DNA from 2 places in the Streptomyces sp. NPDC043726 genome. Region 1 is predicted to be linked to the other one. Evidence: riboswitches for the same ligand, from Rfam matches in the RefSeq annotation. Region 1 holds a riboswitch; the other holds the start of a gene.
What was found. A riboswitch is a leader RNA that binds a small molecule or an ion and turns the genes downstream of it on or off. The one in region 1 is predicted to bind S-adenosylmethionine.

Region 1 (4,410 bases):
GGATCACCGAGTCATGCCCCTCGCCGTAGGGCCGGCGGCCCCCGGAGGCGTGGGCGAGGACCGCGCCGAGCGCGAACACATCGCTCGGCGGGCCCACGTCGGTGCTGTTGCGGATCTGCTCCGGGGAGACGTAGCCGACCGTGCCGACGATCGAGCCGGGGTTGGTCAGCGCGGTCGCCTCCAGCGCCCGGACGATCCCGAAGTCGATGACCCGCGGACCGTCCGCCGCGAGCAGGATGTTGGAGGGCTTGAGATCCCGGTGGACCAGGTCCCGGGCGTGGATCGCCGCCAGCGCCCGGCCGAGGGCCGCCGCGAGGATCCGTACGGCGGGACCGGGCAGCGGGCCCTCGTCGTGCACGGCGTGGGCGAGGGTCGGGCCCTCGACGAACTCGGTGGCCATCCAGGGCGGTTCGCCATCGGGGTCGGCGTCGACCACCCGGGCGGTGTACGTGCCGTCCCCGCCGACCTCGCGCGCGGCCCGCAGCTCCTGGCGGAACCGGGCGCGGAAGGTGCGGTCCCCGGCGTGCTCGGGCCGCACCACCTTGACGGCCAGCCGCAGCCCACCGCGCCCCTCGGCGAGATACACCTCGCCCATTCCCCCGGCGCCGAGCCGCCCGAGCACCTCGTACGGCCCGATCCGCCGAGGATCCGTCCCCCGCAGCGTCTGCACCCCGTGCCTCCCCCACCTGATCCCCAGGGGGAGCGTACGTCAGACGATCACACCGCGGGGACGCAACGCCCGTCCTGCGTGCGGTAGTTCCACTTCGCCCCGTCCCGGACCAGTTCGCGCACCGCGGTCACGAACCGCTCCACGTGCTCGTCCGGCGTGCCCGCGCCGAAGCTCACCCGGATCGCGTTCAGGGACTTCTCGCCGGGCGCCGCCTCGGGGGCGCCGCACTCGCCCTGGGTCTGCGGGTCGCTGCCGAGCAGGGTGCGGACCAGGGGGTGGGCGCAGAACAGTCCGTCGCGCACTCCGATGCCGTACTCGGCGGAGAGGGCGGCGGCGAAGTGGGAGCTGTTCCAGCCGTCGACGACGAAGGAGATGACGCCGACGCGGGGGGCGTCGTCGCCGAACAGGGAGAGGACGCGGACCTCGGGGACCTCGGCCAGGCCCGCGCGGACCTTCTCGATCAGGTACTGCTCACGGGCCACGAGGGTGTCGAACCCGGCCTCCGTGAGGGCCTTGCAGGCCGACGCGATGGAGTAGGCGCCGATGACGTTCGGCGACCCGGCCTCGTGCCGCGCCGCGCTGTCGTGCCACTCCACGTCCACTCCCCCGTCCGCGCGCCGGGCGACCTTGCGGCTGGCGCCACCGCCCGCGAGGTACGGCTCGGCGGCCCGCAGCCAGTCGGCGCGGCCGGCGAGGACGCCGGAGCCGAAGGGCGCGTAGAGCTTGTGGCCGGAGAAGGCGACCCAGTCCACGTCGAGGTCGCGCACGGAGACCGGGTGGTGCGGGGCGAGTTGGGCGGCGTCGAGGACGATCCGGGCGCCGTGCGCGTGGGCGGCGGCGGCCAGCTCCCGCACCGGCCACAGCTCACCGGTGACGTTCGAGGCGCCGGTGACACAGACCAGGGCGGGGCCCTGAGGGTCGCGGTCGGCGAGGGCGCGCTCCAGGGTCTCGACGGCCTGGCGCGGGGTGCGCGGGGCGTTGAGGCAGGTGACGCGGGCGTCCCGCCAGGGCAGCAGCGAGGCGTGGTGCTCGGTCTCGAAGACGAAGACCTGGCAGTCGGCGGGCAGCGCGGCGGCGAGCAGGTTCAGCGAGTCCGTGGTGGACCGGGTGAAGATCAGCTGGTCGTCGGCGCGGCAGTCCAGGAACTCGGCGACGGTCTCGCGGGCGTTCTCGAAGAGGTCCGTGGACAGCTGCGAGAGGTACCCGGCGCCCCGGTGCACGCTGCCGTAGTACGGCGCGTAGGCGGCCACGTCGTCCCACACGCGCTGCAGCGCGGGGGCGCTGGCGGCGTAGTCGAGCGCGGCGTAGGTGACCTCGCCGCCGGTGACCAGCGGGACGGTGACATCACGGCCCAGAACGGGCAGGGGGGAACAAACGGCCTGGGCGGAGACAGCGGTGGGGACAGACATGACGGGGCTCCCGTGAAGGCGTACGAGGAAAGGAGAAGAAGGGTGCGCGGAGGCGGGGCTCGGCGGCCCTATCGCATTCGCTTGCTCACGGGAGACTCCCTCGAATGACCAGGACCCCTGGTGTCGAGAGGGGTCCGCGCTTGCCGTAGACCTCGCTGCCTACGGCCTGGTCTTCACCCGGGGCACCCCGCCACGGACGGAGGGTTGCCGGACAGTCGGCCGGGGCCTCATGACTGTCACTCATGACCTGGTACGGGAACGTACGCGAAATGATCGATGTCCCGCAACCCGTGTCCGGATCGCGGGACATCCGTGCGGCGCCGTCAGCTGTTGCTGGCGGCCACCCACCGCTCCAGCGTCCGCTTGGCCGCGCCCGAGTCGATCGACTCCGCAGCCTTCGCCATGCCGGCCCGGATCTGCTCCGTCAGCGGGGCCTCGGTGAGGTGCAGGGCCACCAGCGCCGCCGCCGAGTTCAGGAGTACGGCGTCCCGGACGGGGCCGGTCTCGCCGTTCAGCAGGCGCAGGGCCACGTCCGCGTTGTACGACGCGTCGGCGCCCCGCAGGGCCTCCACCGGGACGAGGTCGATGCCGACGTCGCGGGGGTCGAAGGCCTCCTCGGTGACCTTGCCGTCGCGGACGATCCAGACCCGGGAGGTCGAGGTGGTGGTCAGCTCGTCCAGGCCGTCGTCACCGCGGAACACCAGCGAGGAGTTGCCGCGCTCGGCGAACACGCCCGCCACGATCGGCGCCATCCGCGGATCGGCGACCCCGACGGCCTGCGCCCGTACCCGGGCGGGGTTGGTGAGCGGGCCGAGGACGTTGAAGACGGTTCTGATCCCGAGCTGGCCGCGCGCCGCGCCCGCGTGCCGCATCGCCGGGTGGAACTTCGCCGCGAAGCAGAAGGTGATCCCGGCCTCCTCGACCACCTGCGGCACCCGCGCCACCGGCAGCTCCAGGTTGACCCCGAGCTTCTCCAGGACGTCGGAGGAGCCCGAGGCGGAGGACGCGGCCCGGTTGCCGTGCTTGACGACCTTGGCGCCCGCGCCGGCCACCACGATCGCGGACATCGTGGAGATGTTGACGGTCTTGGCGCCGTCACCGCCCGTGCCGACGATGTCGACGGTGTCGCCGGACACCTCGATCACGTTCGCGTGCTCGTACATCGTGCGGACGAAACCGGTGATCTCCTCGACCGTCTCGCCCTTGGCCCGCAGGGCCACCACGAACCCGGCGATCTGCGCGTCGGTCGCCTCCCCGCGCATGATCAGGTCCATCGCCCAGGCCGTGTCGTCGGCGCTGAGATCGCGCCCCTCCAGCAGGCCGTTCAGCAACAGGGGCCAGGAACGGCCCGCCGCGATGTCGCCTCCAGCGGGGGTCACAGCGCTCATAAGGCCGCTCCTGAGAGTCGTAGAAAGGTGTCCACCCCGACGCCATGGGGGGTGGGCTCGGTGTGCTCCCCACCCTATCCAGCCCGGGGCACGGCGAAGGGCCCCGTCCGAACACCGGACGGGGCCCTTCGGCTGGCGTGGCGTGCGCAGCGATCAGTGGTGGCCGTGGCCGCTCGTGATCTCCTTGTACTCCTCGACGGTCGGCTTCGGAATCTGGGACTCCTCGCCGTAGTACGCCTTGCTGAGCTTGACGCGCAGCTTCTCGGTGCCCTTCACCTTGCGCTCGACGCCGTTCTCGTCGACCACCGGGCCGAGCTCGGCCGGCTGGTACTGCTCGTGCGCGGTGAGGGTGTGCAGCACGTCCTGGCTGAGCGGCTCGTGCACCTCGATGAACTCACCGTGCGGCAGGCGCTTGATGATGCCCGACTCGCGGCCGTGCAGCACCTTGTCCTTGTCCCGGCGCTGGAGGCCGAGGCAGATCCGCTTGGTGATGACGAAGGCCAGGACCGGGGCGACGAAGAACCCGATGCGGACGAACCAGGTGATGGCGTTGATCGACAGGTGGAAGTGGGTGGCCCAGAGGTCGTTTCCACCACCGATCAGCAGGACCATGTACCAGGTGATCCAGGCGACACCGAAGGCCGTACGGGTCGGCGCGTTGCGCGGGCGGTCCAGGATGTGGTGCTCGCGCTTGTCGCCGGTGACCCAGGACTCGATGAACGGGTAGACCGCGATCGCGACCAGGACCAGCGGGAAGATCACCAGCGGGATGAACACACCCAGGACGAGCGTGTGACCCCAGAAGTTGATCTCCCAGCCCGGCATGACACGGATCAGGCCCTCGGAGAAGCCCATGTACCAGTCGGGCTGCGCGCCGGTGGACACCTGGTCCGGACGGTAGGGGCCCAGCGCCCAGATCGGGTTGATCGTGGCGATCGCCGAG
Region 2 (4,410 bases), on a different contig from region 1:
GCCCGAATTCAGGGCAAGTCGGGCCCCACAAAAGGAGCACATGTCGCAAAAGGGCCGCACACTTTGGCTGTTTCTCGTCGCATGCGCACTCGGTACTCATATGCGTCCGGCATGGGAAGAGAAGCGGGTTCCCCAACTGTACCGCGCTCAACCATGCAGAATTGCCCCCTCCGTTTGTCTTACGGAGAGGGCAATTCGATGAACTCTCGGTGACGCACCTTACCGACGGTAACGATCAGCCGCCGGCGACGGCCGGAATGATGGAAACTCCGGCGCCGTCGGGGGTCGCCGTCTCCAGGCCCTGCTCGAAGCGGACGTCGTCGTCATTGACGTAGACATTCACGAAACGGCGCAGCTTGCCCTGGTCGTCCAGAACGCGGGCCGCGATCCCGGTGTGGTTCTTCTCCAGGTCGGCGATGACCTCGGAGAGCGTCCCGCCCTCAGCGGCGACCTCGGCCTGGCCGCCGGTGTAGGTGCGCAGGATGGTGGGGATGCGAACGGTCACGCTCATGCGAGGCCAGCCTCTCGGAAGGAGTCCAGGTTCGGACGGATGGTGGCGGTGAGGCCGGTGCCGGCCACCGCGTCAAGGGTCTTGAGGCCGTCGCCGGTGTTGAGGACGACCGTGGTGAGCGACGGGTCCAGCAGGCCGTTGTCGATCAGCTTCTTCGTCACGCCGACCGTCACCCCGCCCGCCGTCTCCGCGAAGATGCCCTCGGTCTGGGCGAGCAGCCGGATCGCGTCGACGACCTGCTCGTCGGTCACGTCCTCCACCGCACCGCCCGTGCGGCGCGCGATGTCCAGGACGTACGGCCCGTCCGCCGGGTTGCCGATGGCCAGCGACTTGGCGATGGTGTTCGGCTTCTGCGGGCGGACGACGTCGTGGCCCTCCTTGAAGGCCGTCGACACCGGCGAGCAGCCGAGCGCCTGCGCACCGAAGATCTTGTACGGCTTGTCCTCGACGAGCCCGAGCTTGATCAGCTCCTGCAGACCCTTGTCGATCTTCGTGAGCTGCGAGCCGGAGGCGATCGGCACGACCAGCTGGTCCGGCAGCCGCCAGCCGAGCTGCTCGCAGATCTCGTACGCCAGGGTCTTGGACCCCTCCGCGTAGTACGGCCGCAGGTTGACGTTGACGAAGCCCCAGCCCTCGCCGGCCGGGTCACCGATCAGCTCGGAGCAGAAACGGTTCACATCGTCGTAGTTGCCCTCGATCCCGACGAGCTCACCGCCGTAGACCGCGGCCATGACGACCTTGCCCTGCTCCAGGTCGTGCGGGATGAACACGCAGGAACGGAAGCCGGCGCGGGCGGCGGCGGCGCCGACGGCACCGGCCAGGTTGCCCGTGGAGGAGCAGCTCAGCGTCGTGAAGCCGAAGGCGCGCGCGGCCTCGAGGGCCTGGGCGACGACGCGGTCCTTGAAGGAGTGCGTCGGGTTGCCGGAGTCGTCCTTCACATACAACCCGCCGGTCACACCGAGCTCGCGGGCCAGGTTGTCGGCCTTGACGAGCTTGGTCCAGCCGGGGTTGAGGTTGGGCTTGTCGGCCACGTCCGCGGGGACGGGCAGCAGCGGCGCGTAGCGCCAGATGTTCGCGGGTCCCGCTTCGATGCGCTTGCGGAGCTCCTCGGTGTCGTAGTCCGAGAAGTCGTAGGCGATCTCCAGCGGGCCGAAACACTCCTCGCACGCGAAGACCGGTCCGAGGGGTACCCGGTGACCACACTCGCGGCAGCTCAGGGCGGCGGCGGGACCGAGGTCGACGGTGGGATTCGAGGTGGTTGCGACAGTCTGCACAGCCATGTGAGGCGAGGCCCTTTCTCCTCATCTTCCTCACGACGCATCTCGCCGTGAGACGGATTTGGCACCTTCCCTAGCCGGGAGCCTCGCGAGGACGATCGACAGTGATCGCTACGAGAACCGACTGGAGGGTTGCCGGGGCTTCATCGGGCCGTATCCCTCTGCCCCTCTGGATGAGCGGTATGTAGTTGTATACGCAAACGACCCCCGACATGCGATGGTCATCAGCGTTGCTCAAGACTGTAACCGAAGGCCAGGACAGTGGAGAGTGCCGTCCGAACCGCGAGACACGTGAGGAGCCGCAGACTGTGCTGGAAGAAGTCGAGCGCTGGCTGAGCACCCGCTCCTGGTCCGTGTGTGATCGGCCGCTGCACCAGATCCTCGCCGCGAAGCGCGGATCGGGCCAGTCGGTCTCCGTCGTGCTGCCCGCGCTCAACGAGGAGGAGACGGTCGGCGACATCGTCGCCGTGATCCGGCACGACCTGATGCAGCAGGTCCCGCTGGTCGACGAGATCGTCGTCGTCGACTCCGGCTCCACCGACCGCACCGCCGAGGTCGCCGCGGCGGCCGGGGCGACGGTCGTGCACCGGGACGCGATCCTCCCCCGGATCCCCGCCGTGCCCGGCAAGGGCGAGGTGCTGTGGCGCTCGCTGCTGGTCACGCGCGGCGACATCGTCTGCTTCGTCGACGCGGACCTGAAGGATTTCTCCTCGGACTTCGTCTCCGGGATCGTCGGCCCGCTGCTCACCGACCCGGGGGTGCAGCTGGTCAAGGCGATGTACGACCGCCCGCTCGGGCAGGCGGCCGGGCAGGGCGGCCGGGTCACCGAGCTGATGGCCCGCCCGCTGCTGAACATGCACTGGCCGCAGCTCGCCGGGTTCGTCCAGCCGCTCGGCGGGGAGTACGCGGCCCGCCGCTCCCTGCTGGAACAGCTCCCCTTCCCGGTCGGCTACGGCGTGGAGCTCGGCATGCTGGTCGACGCGCTGCACCTGGTGGGCCTGGACGCGCTGGCCCAGGTGGACGTCGGGGTGCGCAAGCACCGGCACCAGGACGGGCAGGCACTCGGCCGGATGTCCGCCGCGATCTACCGCACCGCACAGCTCCGGCTGGCCCGGGGCCATCTCGTCCGGCCCGCGCTCACCCAGTTCGAGCGCGGCGAGGACGGTTTCGAGCCGCGCACCTACTCGGTGGACACCGAGGAACGGCCACCGATGGTGGAGATCGCGGAGTACGCCTCGCGCAAGGTGGCGTAACCCACGCCCCGGCGCGCCGCTCGTACGTTTGAGCGTTTCCGGCACGGGCTAGGTTGGAGCACATGGCTTCCACGTACGGTGCCGCTGAAGTGCTGGTCGCGTCGAATCGCGGCCCGGTCTCCTACGAAGTGCGGTCGGACGGCTCGCTGCGCGCCAAGCGCGGGGGCGGTGGACTGGTGTCGGGCCTCTCGGCCATCGGCCCGGACGCCGGTGCCCTGTGGGTGTGCTCCGCGCTGTCCGACGGCGACCGCGAGGCGGTCGCGCGCGGGGTGGGCGAGGACGGCGTACGGATGCTCGCCATCCCGGCCGAGGTGCACGCCGACGCGTACAACGGCATCGCCAACTCCGTGCTCTGGTTCGTCCACCACATGCTGTACCAGACGCCACTGGAACCGGTGTTCGACGCGGAGTTCCGGCGGCAGTGGGCGTCGTACGAGACCTACAACCGCGCCTTCGCCGAGGCGCTGGCCGAGGAGGCGGCGGAGGGCGCCGCGGTGCTGGTGCAGGACTACCACCTGTGCCTGGTGCCGGGGATGCTCCGCGAACTCCGCCCGGACCTGCGCATCGGCCACTTCTCGCACACGCCGTGGGCACCGCACGAGTACTTCCGGATGCTGCCGGACGACATCCGCTCGCAGCTGGTGTGGGGGATGCTCGGCGCGGACCGGCTGGGCTTCCTCACCAACCGGTGGGCGCACACCTTCATGGCCTGCGCGAACGAGATCGACGGTGAGCGGATCACCGCCTACTCGCCGGTCCCCAGCAAGCCGAAGTCGATCGAGCACACGGCGACCGGCCGGCCGCCGCTGTCGACCACCTGGATCGGCGTGCACGGCCTCGGGGCCGACGCCGAGTTCCTGCGCGCCCGCTCGCACGAGGCCGACGTCGAGGAACGGATGGCGGCGCTCCGGACGGAGATCGGCACGGGGCCCGACGGGGAGCCGCGCAAGACGATCGTCCGGGTGGACCGGACCGAGCTGTCGAAGAACATCGTGCGCGGGCTGCTGTCCTACCGGCAGCTCCTCGACGAGCACCCCGAGTGGCGCGAGCGGGTCGTGCACGTGGCCTTCGCCTACCCCTCCCGGCAGGACCTGGCGGTGTACCGGGAGTACACGGCGGAGGTCCAGCGGCTCGCGGACGAGATCAACTCGGCGTACGGCACCCCGGGTTGGACACCGGTCGTGCTGCACGTCAAGGACGACTTCGCGCGCTCGCTCGCCGCGTACCGGATCGCCGACGTGGCCCTGGTCAACCCCGTCCGGGACGGCATGAACCTGGTCGCCAAGGAGGTGCCGGTCGTCTCCGACGAGGGGTGCGCGCTGGTGCTGTCCCGGGAGGCGGGGGCGTACGAGGAGCTGCGCGAGGACGC

Region 2: it holds a riboswitch for S-adenosylmethionine, as region 1 does, so the genes downstream of both, thrC (threonine synthase) here and AC068Z_RS31000 (aminotransferase class V-fold PLP-dependent enzyme) in region 1, are expected to answer to the same signal.

Annotation. Positions count from the first base shown of each region.
Region 1 is NZ_JBWKCI010000011.1:333,541-337,950, forward strand. Features, by position in the region: gene AC068Z_RS30995 (protein kinase domain-containing protein) at 1-670, opposite strand, end outside; gene AC068Z_RS31000 (aminotransferase class V-fold PLP-dependent enzyme) at 718-2,079, opposite strand; SAM riboswitch class IV at 2,211-2,327, opposite strand; gene trpD (anthranilate phosphoribosyltransferase) at 2,403-3,467, opposite strand; gene qcrB (cytochrome bc1 complex cytochrome b subunit) at 3,621-4,410, opposite strand, start outside.
Region 2 is NZ_JBWKCI010000004.1:550,651-555,060, forward strand. Features, by position in the region: gene AC068Z_RS14690 (MoaD/ThiS family protein) at 236-511, opposite strand; gene thrC (threonine synthase) at 508-1,791, opposite strand; SAM riboswitch class I at 1,810-1,968, opposite strand; gene AC068Z_RS14700 (glucosyl-3-phosphoglycerate synthase) at 2,097-3,041, shown strand; gene AC068Z_RS14705 (alpha,alpha-trehalose-phosphate synthase (UDP-forming)) at 3,104-4,410, shown strand, end outside.